DNA from 2 places in the Lysinibacillus sp. FSL K6-0057 genome. Region 1 is predicted to be linked to the other one. Evidence: a T-box and tRNA genes for the amino acid it is inferred to sense, from the RefSeq annotation. Region 1 holds a T-box; the other holds one or more tRNA genes.
The links. A T-box is a leader RNA that pairs with one kind of tRNA and senses whether it is charged. The one in region 1 lies ahead of ileS (isoleucine--tRNA ligase), so its partner is inferred to be a tRNA-Ile.

Region 1 (6,612 bases):
ACACCTTGGTGTGATGAACCTGAATCGAACCATACGTCCATAATATCATTTTCTTTTGTGAATTCACCGTTCGGGCTTCCTGGATGTGTAAAGCCTTCTGGCAATAATTCTTTTGCTGTTTTTTGGAACCAAATATTTGATCCATGCTCACGGAATAATGCTGAGACATGACTAATTGTTTCAGGTGTAATAATTGGTTCACCATTTTCAGCATAGAAAATCGGAATCGGCACACCCCAAGCACGTTGACGTGAAATTACCCAGTCTCCACGATCACGAATCATATTATAAAGACGCGTTTCTCCCCAAGCTGGTGTAAATGCTGTTGCTTTTACAGCCTCTAATAACTCTCCACGGAATGCTTCAACGGATGCAAACCATTGAGGTGTCGCACGATAAATAACAGGCTTTTTCGTACGCCAGTCATGTGGGTATGAGTGCGTAAAGAAATCAAGCTTTTCTAACGCTTCTACTTCTTTTAGTTTTTCTGTTACTAGTTTATTCGCATCATTATAAAACACGCCTTCAAAGCCTGGTGCCTCATCTGTATAACATCCACTATTATCAAGAGGGCTAAGAATACCTAAACCATACTGTTTACCAATATGATAATCGTCTTCCCCGTGTCCTGGTGCTGTATGAACACAACCAGTACCCGCTTCAGCTGTTACGTGTTCGCCTACCATAATAAGAGATTCACGATCATAGAATGGATGCTGTGCTACAATACGATCTAGTGCCTCACCTTTTACTTCCTGTACAACCTCATAGTCTTCCCATCCAAGCGTATTTGCCACTGACTCTAATAATTCTTTGGCGATGATGAATTTTTTATTAGCCACCGCTACTACGACATAGACAAATTCAGGATTCAAAGAAATCCCTAAGTTTGCTGGTAATGTCCAAGGTGTTGTTGTCCAAATAATAAATTTTGCGTCTGCTGGTACAACACCTTTTGCATCCTTAATAGCAAAGCTTACATAAATGGACGGTGATTTGATATCCTTATATTCAATTTCAGCTTCCGCTAGAGCAGATTCAGAAGATGGTGACCAATAAACTGGTTTTAATCCTTTATAGATATAACCTTTTTCGGCCATTTTACCAAATACTTCAATTTGACGTGCTTCAAACTCAGGCTTCAACGTAATATAAGGATTTTCCCAATCCCCACGAATGCCTAATCGACGGAATTGTGTACGTTGATTGTCAATTTGCTCATACGCATACTCTTCACAAAGTTGGCGGAATGCTGCTACTGACATTTCTTTACGCTTTACACCTTTGTTCGTCAATGCTTGCTCAATTGGTAAACCATGTGTATCCCAACCTGGAATATAATTTACATGGTAGCCAGTCATAGAACGATGACGTGTAATCATATCCTTCAATACTTTATTTAAAGCATGGCCGATGTGGATATCACCATTGGCATATGGAGGGCCATCATGTAGAACAAATTCTGGGCGATCTTCCGTACGCTCCATTTGTAATTTGTTAATATCCATAGCATTCCATTTTTCTTGCATTTTTGGCTCATTTGCCGGTAAGTTTCCACGCATTGGGAAATCTGTTTTTGGCATTAATAAAGTATCTTTGTATTCAACCATTAAAATTCCTCCTTTATTTTACATAAACAGGTAGACATTCTTCTCATACGACAGTTATTGGCAAACTTATCTAAAACGATTCGGGAACAAACAAAAAAAGCCCTCAATCCCACTAAGGGACGAGAAGCTTCTACTCGCGGTACCACCCTACTTGTAGCACAAAAAAATTGCACTACCTCTTAAAAGCACATTTAACGTCGTGCATCACGAAATAACCTACTTTTTTCAGTTATTTAGCTCAGAAGTGATGTTCAATGCTAGTTGTATGTTTGGGCTCTCACTGTCCCCAAATCGCTTAACAACGCCTAACAAATACTGTCTTCGTCTCTGCTTTTATGCATATCTGTTCAAAATAATTACTATTACAAAGTATATGAAATTCAAACAATCGCGTCAAGTTTCATTTGTCAATTGCAACAATTAAAAAGAAAAGTTAAATATCTTCAGAATCCTGTGCTTCCTCAACAGATGCTTGAATTTCTGTTAAATCAATATCATATTGCAGCAAATGATCCCAGTCATCTGCATTAAGTAAATCAAGCTGTGCTTCTACAAGCATCTTGAAACGATTACGGAATACCTTAGATTGCTTTTTAAGCTCATCAATTTCAATCGTCACCTTACGAGCCTTCGTCAAAGCTTCATTGACAATTCGATCAGCATTTTTTTCAGCTTCTTTTACAATGAGCTTCGCCTCTTTTTGAGAGTTTCTTCGCACTTCATCAGCCGCTTCTTGTGCAACGACAATAGACTTCTGCAAAGTTTCTTCTAAGGAGTTAAAATGTCTCGCTTGTTCTAAGGCCATCTCTAATTGTTTATCAACTTCTTTTTTTTCACGAAGCAGAATTTCATAGTCTTTAATAATCTGATCTAAAAATTCATTTACTTCATCTTCAGCATAGCCTCTGAAGGCTTTTGTAAACTCCTTATTATGTATATCAATAGGTGATAATGGCATACAATCCTTCTCTCCTTTACATGTACATTCGTAATTCCTATTATACAATTGTTCCGACAACTTAGCAGTAAAAATTAATGAAATTTACTTCACTTTCAGCTTTTTTGGGCCAATCGACCGACTTGTAGACGGATTTTATCTTTTTTTGTTCGGCCTTCAGTCATAATAATTTTCACACGACCACTTCCTCGTATCGATAAAATATCTCCCTCTTGTAATTCAAAAGCAACTGTGTCTCGTTCTGTCCAATTAACACGTACTTTTTTCCCAGTAATGAAAGCTTGAGCTTTTTGGCGTGATACATTTAAGACAGTCGCAATAATTACATCTAAACGCATCGAAGATACCGTATGAGATTCCTCCAACCATTCTTCCTCATTTACAATAAGGGAATCCGCTTCTTTTAAAGACTCAATATGCACCTTTACTTTACCAATACCCGTTAAATGTAAACGAACATATTCTGCTACCTCCTGAGCTACAATGAATTGCACCTGGTAATCATTAACTCGAATATCACCAAATTTACCACGGTTTAAACCTAATGATAGCAATGCACCTAAAACATCAGGATGTCGTAATTGAACAAATTTCACAGGATATTGAATCGTAAATGCCACCAACTGAAAGTCTTCTTCTGTCGCTTCATAGTAAGTAGGAAAAATGAGCATACGCTGCCTTTCTGCTCCATCAAATAAACCTGTGCATGCCGTTTTCAGCGTATCATCCTGCCCGATAATAGAGGTCACAATAAAACGTTGTCTTGGATCAAGAAAATCTGTCAGCTTAGGCGCATAACGATCTTCCACCTCACGTTGCCAACTTATTACCTGTTCAATAAAGGGTTGTTCTTCTTTTCGAAAATGCTGGATTAAGTGTTCCATCTTGTTGTCTCCTCTTTCACTAGTTCCGTTTTGCTTTGTTAGTTGGAAACTTAGTATTCCCAATTAATGACGTTTGGACATCATTGTTTTAAAAATTTTTTATTAGTCGCTTTAGTAGCGGAGTAATTCTTTTTTACTTGATACTTCGTGTTGCATCAAAATAAATAAAAAATCCCCACTAAAACGTGAGGATTTACTTCTAAGCGAACATAAAATATATTTTCTGAATGACTATATAAAGCCCTCTTTCTATAAAATTCAGCATAAAGATGGCCACAATTGGAGAAATATCAATCATACCAAGCGGCGGAATAAACTTCCTAAAAATCCCTAAATATGGCTCACATACTTTTTCAAGCATTCGACCAATGGCTGAATTTTGAGCGGCAGGCACCCAAGACATTAAGATATATGCAATTAGCATAAATGAATAAATCTTAAATGCTAATGATACATAACTAAGTATTAAAAGAAAAGTCATATAAACTACAATCCTCGCTATTAATTATCGTCTAAAATAAAGTTTGTAATTTCACCAGTCACTTCTACATTATCTGGCGTACACAGGAAAATATCCTTACCGATACGTTGAATATCACCAGCAAGAGCATAGACTGTGCCACTTAAAAAATCAATAATGCGTTTACCTTGTTCTCGTTCAATACGTTGTAAATTAACGATTGTTGCACGCTTATTTTTTAAATGCTCTGCGATATCCTGTGCTTCTGCATAAACTCTGGGTTCTATTAAAACAACTTTTGCTCCCTTAGAACTCATAGCTGCCTGCAAACTGACAATGTTATTAGGAGTTGCTGAACTTTGTGGCACAATTTCATGAATAGGTGCTTTACGTTCTTTCATCATTTTTTTAGGCTTTACTGAATGAATCGGTTGCTGTTGTTGTATGGGTTGTTGTTGCTGAATAGGAGCTTGCGTGATTTCTTCTTCTAATTCTTCTTCAAGGTAAAAGAAGTTTTTAATCTTATTTTTCATGCTCATCCTGTTCCCCTCTTTCATTTCCAACAAGAGCCGTTCCGACTCGAACAAAAGTAGCCCCTTCCTCTACCGCAATTTCAAAGTCATTAGACATGCCCATTGATAACTCGGTACAAGGTGCGTGTGCGAATCCTTGCTCGGCTATTTGCTGTTGACATTGTTTTAATTGCTTGAAAACAGAGCGAATGATTGCTTCGTTTTCGGTGTTTGGTGCCATTGTCATTAAACCTACAACTTGAATCTTTGTAAAACCTTTTAAGGCTTCTACAAAAGGCAAAACTTCTTCGATAGTTAAACCATGTTTTGAATCTTCGCCAGAAACATTTACTTGTACAAAACATTTAACAGGTTGATCTGCTCTTTTTTCAATTTCTTCTGCCAAACTCAAACGATCTAAGGAGTGTAAATAATCAATGCTGTTAATCACTTGTTTTACTTTACGTGTTTGAAGCGACCCAATATAATGCCAGTGTACATCAGCATGAATCTCAGTAATTTTACGATGTAAACCTTCTGGTCTATTTTCACCTAAATGAGTGAGTCCTGCTTCAATTGCTTCTTGCGTTCTTTCAACAGAAACTTCCTTCGTCACCGCAATTATTTGGACTTTATCGCCCTCACGATTCCCTTTTTTTTCTGCTGCTGTTATTAAATCATTTAGTTTGTTTAAATTTGTTAAGATTTTTGTCACTGTTTTTCCCAACTTTACAACAATAGTTTCTTTTATTGTAACAAGCAATGCTTGATTTATCAATGAATAGCCTGACCTATGTCAGCTTACAATCCTCACAATTTTATTGACCATATGTTTTAGGAAAGTGCTTTGACTAAAATGACATCCTTGCCAACGACAAGCACATCCTTCATATAGACTTTTCTCACAGACTCTTCGCCTTTAAAAAAACCAAGATATTTGCGAGGCTCTGCAATTAAAAATGCTGTCACATAGCCCGTTTCTTTTGATACTTCGGCATCTATCACAAAGCCTATAAATCGTCCATTTCCTGCTTCAATGACTTCTTTTTGTTGTAACATCGAAAAACGCAATGACATACCTCCTCTATTGTTTACTTTCGTACATTCATTTCTACCATCAAACTTTGCTGTTACTATATATTTATGTATCACTTGTTGATTGAATGAAGATAAAATGCGCACCGAATAATACGATGCGCATTTTTTTATTTGTAATCTTTTTGCATTGTTTCAATTGCATTTTTTTCAAGACGTGAAATTTGTGCTTGAGAAATCCCAAGTTCTTTGGCAATTTCAGTTTGGGTCTCTCCATAATAAAATCGTTTGGCAACGATCATTTGCTGACGTTCATCTAGCTTTTGCAAGCTTTCCTTTACCGACACATAGGCAACCCATTGATCCTCAGATACATCATCATCTCGTAATTGGTCCATCATATAAACAGCATCTCCGCCATCTGAATAAATGGGCTCTTGTAATGAAACTGGATCTTGAATGGCATCTAAAGCAAATAAAACATCTTCCTTTTTCATGTCAATCATCTCAGCAATTTCTTCAATCGTTGGTTCACGCAAATTATCGGTTATCCATTGCTCTTTTGCCTGCATTGCCTTATAAGCTATATCTCTTAGAGAGCGAGATACACGCAATGCATGATGATCACGCAGATGGCGACGAATTTCACCAATAATCATTGGTACAGCATATGTCGAAAATCGTACATTATGCTTTAAATCAAAATGATCAATGGCTTTCATGAGGCCAATACAGCCCACTTGAAATAAATCATCTGCCTGTTCACCTCTATAGGCAAATCTCCCGACAATACTAAGCACTAACCTTAAATTGCACATGACAAGCTCTTCTCTAATCTCAGTTTCTCCAGCTTGTAACCGGATGAAGAGTTCCTTCATTTCCTCGTGCTTTAGAATTGGCAAAGTCGATGTATCTAAGCCGCAAAGATCTACTTTTGTTCGCATATTCGATTCCTCCGGATGTTATTCTCTGACTAAACCGTGACATCAGTTTGTCCGAGAGAAACAAGAATATGCAAAAAAGCTGCGACCAATTTTAGGTAGGTTAAATTTCCCTTTCTACGAAATTGGCTGATTTAAATTTTCACGTAAATCTTGAATAATTTTCTTTTCTAAACGGGAAATATATGATTGCGATATGCCTAAATGATCTG
Region 2 (6,612 bases), 2.2 Mb from region 1:
AAAGGGCTTGTCCCCCTAGATCATGCAGACTTGCACTGTTTCCATAATAACGTTGTGCAACCTCTACATATGCCTCAAGAGAATTCCTTGTCATAGGTGACGTTGCAGCATAATCCATATAAATCATTGTCTTCTTCCTCTCTAGTTCATCAGGTCTTGTTTTCTTTTTTATTTTATGTAAAGATAGGTGTCAAGACAACTGTAAAGAAGGTATAACTATGGATGTAAAGACAGACGTCCTTATCATTGGTAGTGGTATTGCTGCACTTCAGGCTGCTTTACTGCTTGAAAAACATTTTCAAATACAAATTGTTACAAAATCATCTATATATATGAGTAGCTCTTATCGTGCACAAGGTGGCATTGCTGCTGTTACAAGTGAGGAAGATCATATTCAACACCACATTGCTGATACATTAAAAGCTGGAGAGTATCATCATGAGAAAAGACATGTTGAAACACTTATAAAAAACGGCACTGCAATTATGCAGAAATATCTAAAGAATGGGCTCCCAGTTGATCGGCAGGTTGACGGAAAACCTGCTCTAGGACTTGAGGGAGCACATAGTCACCATCGTATTCTACATGCAGGTGGTGATCGTACAGGTCAGGTTTTCATAGATTACTTGCTTCATCAACTTTCACCAAAAACGAAGATAAATTGCTATGAAATGGCTTATGAGCTTTTACGTAATACAGATGGTGACTGTGTGGGAGTACTCACTAAAGGAGAAAAAGGTACAAAACGCTATTGGGCACATCATGTGATTTTAGCGACAGGCGGTGCAGGTGCCCTCTATTCAAGTACATCTAACTTTCCAACCAATACAGGCGATGGGATCGCATTAGCATTTCGAGCAGGTGCTGCCATCAGTGATATGGAATTTATGCAATTTCACCCAAGTCTGCTTTGGTGCAAAAATGAAGCAAAGGGATTAGTTTCTGAAGCTGTCCGGGGAGCTGGCGGTATCTTTGTCGATGCACAACGTCAGCCGATTATGACGGGCTTGCATGCCCAACTTGACTTAGCTCCAAGACATATTACGGCACTAGCACTATTTACAAAACGGGCTGCAGGTGAAGAAACGTTCATTGATATTGCAAACATACAAGACTTTGAAGCAAAATTTCCAACAATTGCTCAGCTTTGTCATGACAATCAAGTTCATTTACAAGATCGCCTAATCCCCGTGGCTCCAGGAAGTCATTTCTTAATGGGTGGTGTTATTGCTGATGACAAAGGAAGAACTACTATACCAAACTTATATGCAGTTGGTGAGGTTGCCTGTACAGGTGTACATGGTGCGAATCGTTTAGCAAGTAACTCACTATTGGAAGGTATTACATTTGGTCAAAAAATGGCGCAATTCATTATTCAAAAAGGGTGTCATCAAAAAAACTTTTTACTTGAAAACCAACAATGTACCGATATGATGCCACCTTTATTTAGCAAACCGCAATTACAGCAGCACATGATGCAGTTCTTAGGTATTGTCAGGAATATTGATGATTTGCAGCGTTTTGCTCAGCAATTACCTTCCATGCAATCTCTTCTTCACGTTAATTTAGAAGGGCTAGACCAAGCTAAGTTGGAATTATTTATGATGCACGTAGTCGCAACATTAATGGCACATGCAGCCATTACACGAACGGAAACACGTGGTGCCCACATTCGTACGGATAAATCCGAAATGGATGCACAATGGGCAAGTCGATGGATTATTTTTTCGCAAGGACAAATGAAAGTGAGGAACTCATTGTATGAATATCATCAAACTCGAGGAAATGCTCAAGCAATTTTTTAATGAGGATTTAGGAGATGGGGATTTATCGAGTGAATTTATCTTTTCAGCCGAACAGCAGGGGTCTTTTTCCTTTTATGCTAAAGAAAACGGGATTTTTTGTGGAGCTCTCATTATTGAGCATGGCTTTTTCCTACTCGATCGATCAATCGAAGTCACTCTTCATAAAAAAGATGGAGAGATGGTTCAGTCAGGTGATGTGCTTGCTGTGATTAAAGGGCCCTTACAAAAGTTATTAATAGGTGAGCGTGTCATTTTAAATCTTATTCAGCGTATGTCTGCTATTGCAACGGCGACCCATCTTGCCGTTCAAGAAACCGTAGGTACGCATGCAAAAATATGCGATACCCGTAAAACAATACCTGGACTGCGTATGCTGGATAAATATGCTGTTCGAATCGGTGGTGCTTTTAATCATCGTAATGGTCTGTATGATGCAATCATGCTAAAGGATAATCATATTGCCTTTGCTGGTAGCATAACAAATGCAGTTCAATCCGCTAGAGCGAAGGTTGGTCATACTGTAAAAATCGAAGTTGAAATTGAAACAAAAGAACAGCTAGAAGAAGCTATCAACGCTGGAGCAGATATTATTATGTTTGATAACCGTAGTCCAGAAGAGATACGTGCATGGCTTCCTACTGTCCCTCCTTCTATTGCAACTGAAGCATCTGGGGGCATCACACTTGAAAATTTAAAGGCATATGCCCAATCGGGTATTCAGTGGATTTCACTTGGCTCCTTAACACATTCAGTTAAAGCTTTTGACATTAGTGCACTCGTTCAAATGAAAGGAGATCATTCCCTTGTCCATCACTAGTTTATTACAACAAACGACACTACTTCCTGAGCATTATCGGGCACTATCCGTAAAGGAAATGGAATCTCGTATTTTATCAATAAAGAAAAAATTAGGTCCTAAATTATTTATTCCTGGGCACCATTATCAAAAAGATGAGGTCATTCAATTTGCTGATGCAACTGGAGATTCTTTACAGTTAGCTCAATTATCCGCAGCAAATAAGGAAGCTGAACACATCGTATTTTGCGGCGTGCATTTTATGGCAGAGACTGCTGATATGCTGACAACGAAACAACAATATGTCTATTTGCCAGATATGCGTGCTGGTTGTTCAATGGCTGATATGGCAGACATTTATCAAACTGAACAAGCTTGGCCGATTCTTCAAGAACTCTTTGGTGATACGATTATCCCTCTAACCTATGTCAATTCAACTGCAGCTATTAAAGCCTTTACTGGAAGACATGGTGGTGCTTGTGTCACTTCATCGAATGCTAAGGAGCTTGTTCAATGGGCATTTACACAAAAACAGCGTATCTTCTTTTTACCTGACCAACATTTAGGAAGAAATACTGCCTATGACTTAGGTATTCCTCTTGAAAATATGGCTGTTTGGAATCCTCATAAGAACATGCTCGAAACAACAGAGCCCCTTGAAAATATTCAGGTTATTCTTTGGAAGGGTCACTGCTCTGTGCACGAAGGTTTCACAGTTCAACATACAGAGATTATTCGCAAAGCACACCCAACTATGAGAATTATTGTTCACCCTGAGTGCAGTCGTGAAGTTGTAGCAGCAGCTGATGATGCAGGCTCCACAAAATACATTATTGACACAATCAATCGCGCTCCGAGCGGATCTTCATGGGCCATTGGAACAGAAATGAACTTAGTCAATCGCATTATTAAGCAGCATCCAGATAAACATATTGTCTCTTTAAATGAAAACTTTTGTCCTTGCTTAACAATGAATCGTATTGACCTGCCGCATTTGTTATGGAGCCTCGAAAGTATTGAGCAGGGGCAACCTCATAACCGTATACAAGTAGATGAACATACTACTGCTGAAGCACTTAGCTCACTTGAAAGAATGCTAGCTAGAGGATAAATAGATAGGCTTTATCAACAGAAAGGTTGTATAAATAACCTTTCTGTTTTTTATGGTGATATAACATCTGCTTTAAATAATTTAAATGTCTGCCATTTTTGCCCACAATGCTAAAATTGACATGACTTAAGGCGCTATGATACTGTCGATTTGGAGGTGATACTAAATGGCTTTTCAATCGAAAAATATCTTTATCAATTTACCAGTGAAAGATCTAAACAAATCTATCAACTTTTTTAAGGAATTAGGTTTTGAGTTCAATCAACAATTCAGTGATGAAACAACGGCCTCAATGATTATTAGTGAAAATATCTTTGTATTAATAATGGTGGAAGAACGATTTAAAGGGTTTAGTAAGAAAGAAGTTACAGATACTACTACTTCTGCAGAAGCAATCTTATGCCTTTCTGTCGAAAATCGAGAACAAGTAGATCAATTAGTGAATAAGGCACTTGCCTCTGGTGGTAAACCTTATAGTGAACCACAAGATCACGGATTTATGTATGGTTGGGGTTTTCAAGATGTAGACGGGCATATCTGGGAAGTAGTTTATATGGACGAAAATGCATTGAATCAAGCGTAAAATTTATATCTATGAATATAAAAAAACAGTAGATGCAACTGCATCTACTGTTTTTAGTATGACCCGTACGGGATTCGAACCCGTGTTACCGCCGTGAAAGGGCGGTGTCTTAACCACTTGACCAACGGGCCCATGGCGGAGAAGGAGGGATTTGAACCCTCGCGCCGGTTACCCGACCTACACCCTTAGCAGGGGCGCCTCTTCAGCCTCTTGAGTACTTCCCCAAAATAAAAATGGCTCCGAAGGCAGGACTCGAACCTGCGACAACCTGATTAACAGTCAGGTGCTACTACCAACTGAGCTACTTCGGAATAATGGTGGGCCTAAATGGACTCGAACCATCGACCTCACGCTTATCAGGCGTGCGCTCTAACCAGCTGAGCTATAGGCCCTTGGAGCGGGTGATGGGAATCGAACCCACGACATCAGCTTGGAAGGCTGAGGTTTTACCATTAAACTACACCCGCATAAATGGTGGGTCAGGACGGAATCGAACCGCCGACACTTAGAGCTTCAATCTAATGCTCTACCAACTGAGCTACTGACCCATTTCGTCCATGCTAAGCTTGCTCACTCTTTTGCTTCTCATGACTTTTATTTTAAAAATGGCGGTCCCGACCGGGATCGAACCGGCGATCTCCTGCGTGACAGGCAGGCATGTTAACCGCTACACCACGGGACCTTTTGGTTGCGGGGGCCGGATTTGAACCAACGACCTTCGGGTTATGAGCCCGACGAGCTACCACTGCTCCACCCCGCGATAATTTTATGCTGTTTCGAGTTTTTAAAGCACCATTTATAAAAATTTAAAACTGGAGGAGGTAGAGGGATTCGAACCCCCGCGCGGTGTTACCCGCCTGTCGGTTTTCAAGACCGATCCCTTCAGCCAGACTTGGGTATACCTCCGTTACAATATATAAATGGTGGACCTTGCAGGACTCGAACCTGCGACCGGACGGTTATGAGCCGTCTGCTCTAACCAACTGAGCTAAAGGTCCTTAAGATGGCGGCAGAGGGGATCGAACCCCCGACCTTACGGGTATGAACCGTACGCTCTAGCCAGCTGAGCTACGCCGCCAGGATCTTTATACTGGTTAATTTACTTATGGTGGAGCCTAGCGGGATCGAACCGCTGACCTCCTGCGTGCAAGGCAGGCGCTCTCCCAGCTGAGCTAAGGCCCCATAAATTTTTAGGAAATGGTCGGGAAGACAGGATTCGAACCTGCGACCCCTTGGTCCCAAACCAAGTGCTCTACCAAGCTGAGCTACTTCCCGTTGTTCTTTTGGCGCGCCCGACAGGAGTCGAACCCATAACCTTCTGATCCGTAGTCAGACGCTCTATCCAATTGAGCTACGGGCGCATTTAAGATGGTGCCGAGGACCGGAATCGAACCGGTACGGTAGTCACCTACCGCAGGATTTTAAGTCCTGTGCGTCTGCCAGTTCCGCCACCCCGGCACATTTGGAGCGGAAGACGAGGTTCGAACTCGCGACCCCCACCTTGGCAAGGTGGTGTTCTACCACTGAACTACTTCCGCATGTGCATAAGTTTTTTTATCTGGCAATGAAAATAATGGTGCGGGTGAAGGGAGTCGAACCCCCACGCCTTGCGGCGCTAGATCCTAAGTCTAGTGCGTCTGCCAATTCCGCCACACCCGCTTATTATTATTTCAAAAATGGTGAGCCATGAAGGACTCGAACCTTCGACCCTCTGATTAAAAGTCAGATGCTCTACCAACTGAGCTAATGGCTCGAAAAAATGGTGCCGGCTATAGGAATCGAACCCACGACCTACTGATTACAAGTCAGTTGCTCTACCTGCTGAGCTAAACCGGCATATGGTGGAGGATGACGGGCTCGAACCGCCGACCCTCTGCTTGTAAGGCAGATGCTCTCCCAGCTGAGCTAATCCTCCTGGGTACTATGCCTAGCGACGTCCTACTCTCACAGGGGGAAGCCCCCAACTACCATCGGCGCTAAAGAGCTTAACTTCCGTGTTCGGTATGGGAACGGGTGTGACCTCTTTGCCATCATCACTAGACTTGCACATGGATGTGCTGGCTTCTGCGTTGCAACACGGATGTTGCGTTCTTAGCAGAAGTTCCTTTTAAAAGCTTCAAAATACATAGTATCTTAAAAACTTGTTGAAAGTGTTGTTCTTTCAAAACTGGATAAACGATACATTGAATGGTTCAAACGTTTTGGTTAAGTCCTCGATCGATTAGTATTCGTCAGCTCCATGTGTCACCACACTTCCACCTCGAACCTATCTACCTCATCGTCTTTGAGGGATCTTACTTACTTGCGTAATGGGAAA

Region 2: it encodes a tRNA-Ile, which carries the amino acid that the T-box ahead of ileS (isoleucine--tRNA ligase) is inferred to sense. The anticodon was not compared.

What each region holds. Positions count from the first base shown of each region.
Region 1 is NZ_CP152047.1:1,047,777-1,054,388, reverse strand. It holds gene ileS (isoleucine--tRNA ligase) at 1-1,610, opposite strand, end outside; T-box leader at 1,723-1,947, opposite strand; gene MHB40_RS04910 (DivIVA domain-containing protein) at 2,044-2,568, opposite strand; gene MHB40_RS04905 (RNA-binding protein) at 2,664-3,452, opposite strand; gene MHB40_RS04900 (YggT family protein) at 3,652-3,933, opposite strand; gene MHB40_RS04895 (cell division protein SepF) at 3,954-4,451, opposite strand; gene MHB40_RS04890 (YggS family pyridoxal phosphate-dependent enzyme) at 4,435-5,139, opposite strand; gene MHB40_RS04885 (YlmC/YmxH family sporulation protein) at 5,259-5,501, opposite strand; gene sigG (RNA polymerase sporulation sigma factor SigG) at 5,630-6,403, opposite strand; gene sigE (RNA polymerase sporulation sigma factor SigE) at 6,518-6,612, opposite strand, start outside.
Region 2 is NZ_CP152047.1:3,881,218-3,887,829, forward strand. It holds gene MHB40_RS19250 (cysteine desulfurase family protein) at 1-118, opposite strand, end outside; gene nadB (L-aspartate oxidase) at 219-1,805, shown strand; gene nadC (carboxylating nicotinate-nucleotide diphosphorylase) at 1,762-2,622, shown strand; gene nadA (quinolinate synthase NadA) at 2,609-3,712, shown strand; gene MHB40_RS19270 (VOC family protein) at 3,879-4,295, shown strand; tRNA gene MHB40_RS19275 (tRNA-Glu) at 4,355-4,426, opposite strand; tRNA gene MHB40_RS19280 (tRNA-Ser) at 4,429-4,519, opposite strand; tRNA gene MHB40_RS19285 (tRNA-Asn) at 4,530-4,606, opposite strand; tRNA gene MHB40_RS19290 (tRNA-Ile) at 4,611-4,687, opposite strand; tRNA gene MHB40_RS19295 (tRNA-Gly) at 4,689-4,762, opposite strand; tRNA gene MHB40_RS19300 (tRNA-Phe) at 4,768-4,843, opposite strand; tRNA gene MHB40_RS19305 (tRNA-Asp) at 4,902-4,977, opposite strand; tRNA gene MHB40_RS19310 (tRNA-Met) at 4,981-5,055, opposite strand; tRNA gene MHB40_RS19315 (tRNA-Ser) at 5,109-5,201, opposite strand; tRNA gene MHB40_RS19320 (tRNA-Ile) at 5,217-5,293, opposite strand; tRNA gene MHB40_RS19325 (tRNA-Met) at 5,300-5,373, opposite strand; tRNA gene MHB40_RS19330 (tRNA-Ala) at 5,402-5,477, opposite strand; tRNA gene MHB40_RS19335 (tRNA-Pro) at 5,494-5,570, opposite strand; tRNA gene MHB40_RS19340 (tRNA-Arg) at 5,580-5,656, opposite strand; tRNA gene MHB40_RS19345 (tRNA-Leu) at 5,665-5,753, opposite strand; tRNA gene MHB40_RS19350 (tRNA-Gly) at 5,759-5,833, opposite strand; tRNA gene MHB40_RS19355 (tRNA-Leu) at 5,870-5,954, opposite strand; tRNA gene MHB40_RS19360 (tRNA-Lys) at 5,973-6,048, opposite strand; tRNA gene MHB40_RS19365 (tRNA-Thr) at 6,056-6,131, opposite strand; tRNA gene MHB40_RS19370 (tRNA-Val) at 6,135-6,210, opposite strand; rRNA gene rrf (5S ribosomal RNA) at 6,221-6,336, opposite strand; rRNA gene MHB40_RS19380 (23S ribosomal RNA) at 6,497-6,612, opposite strand, start outside.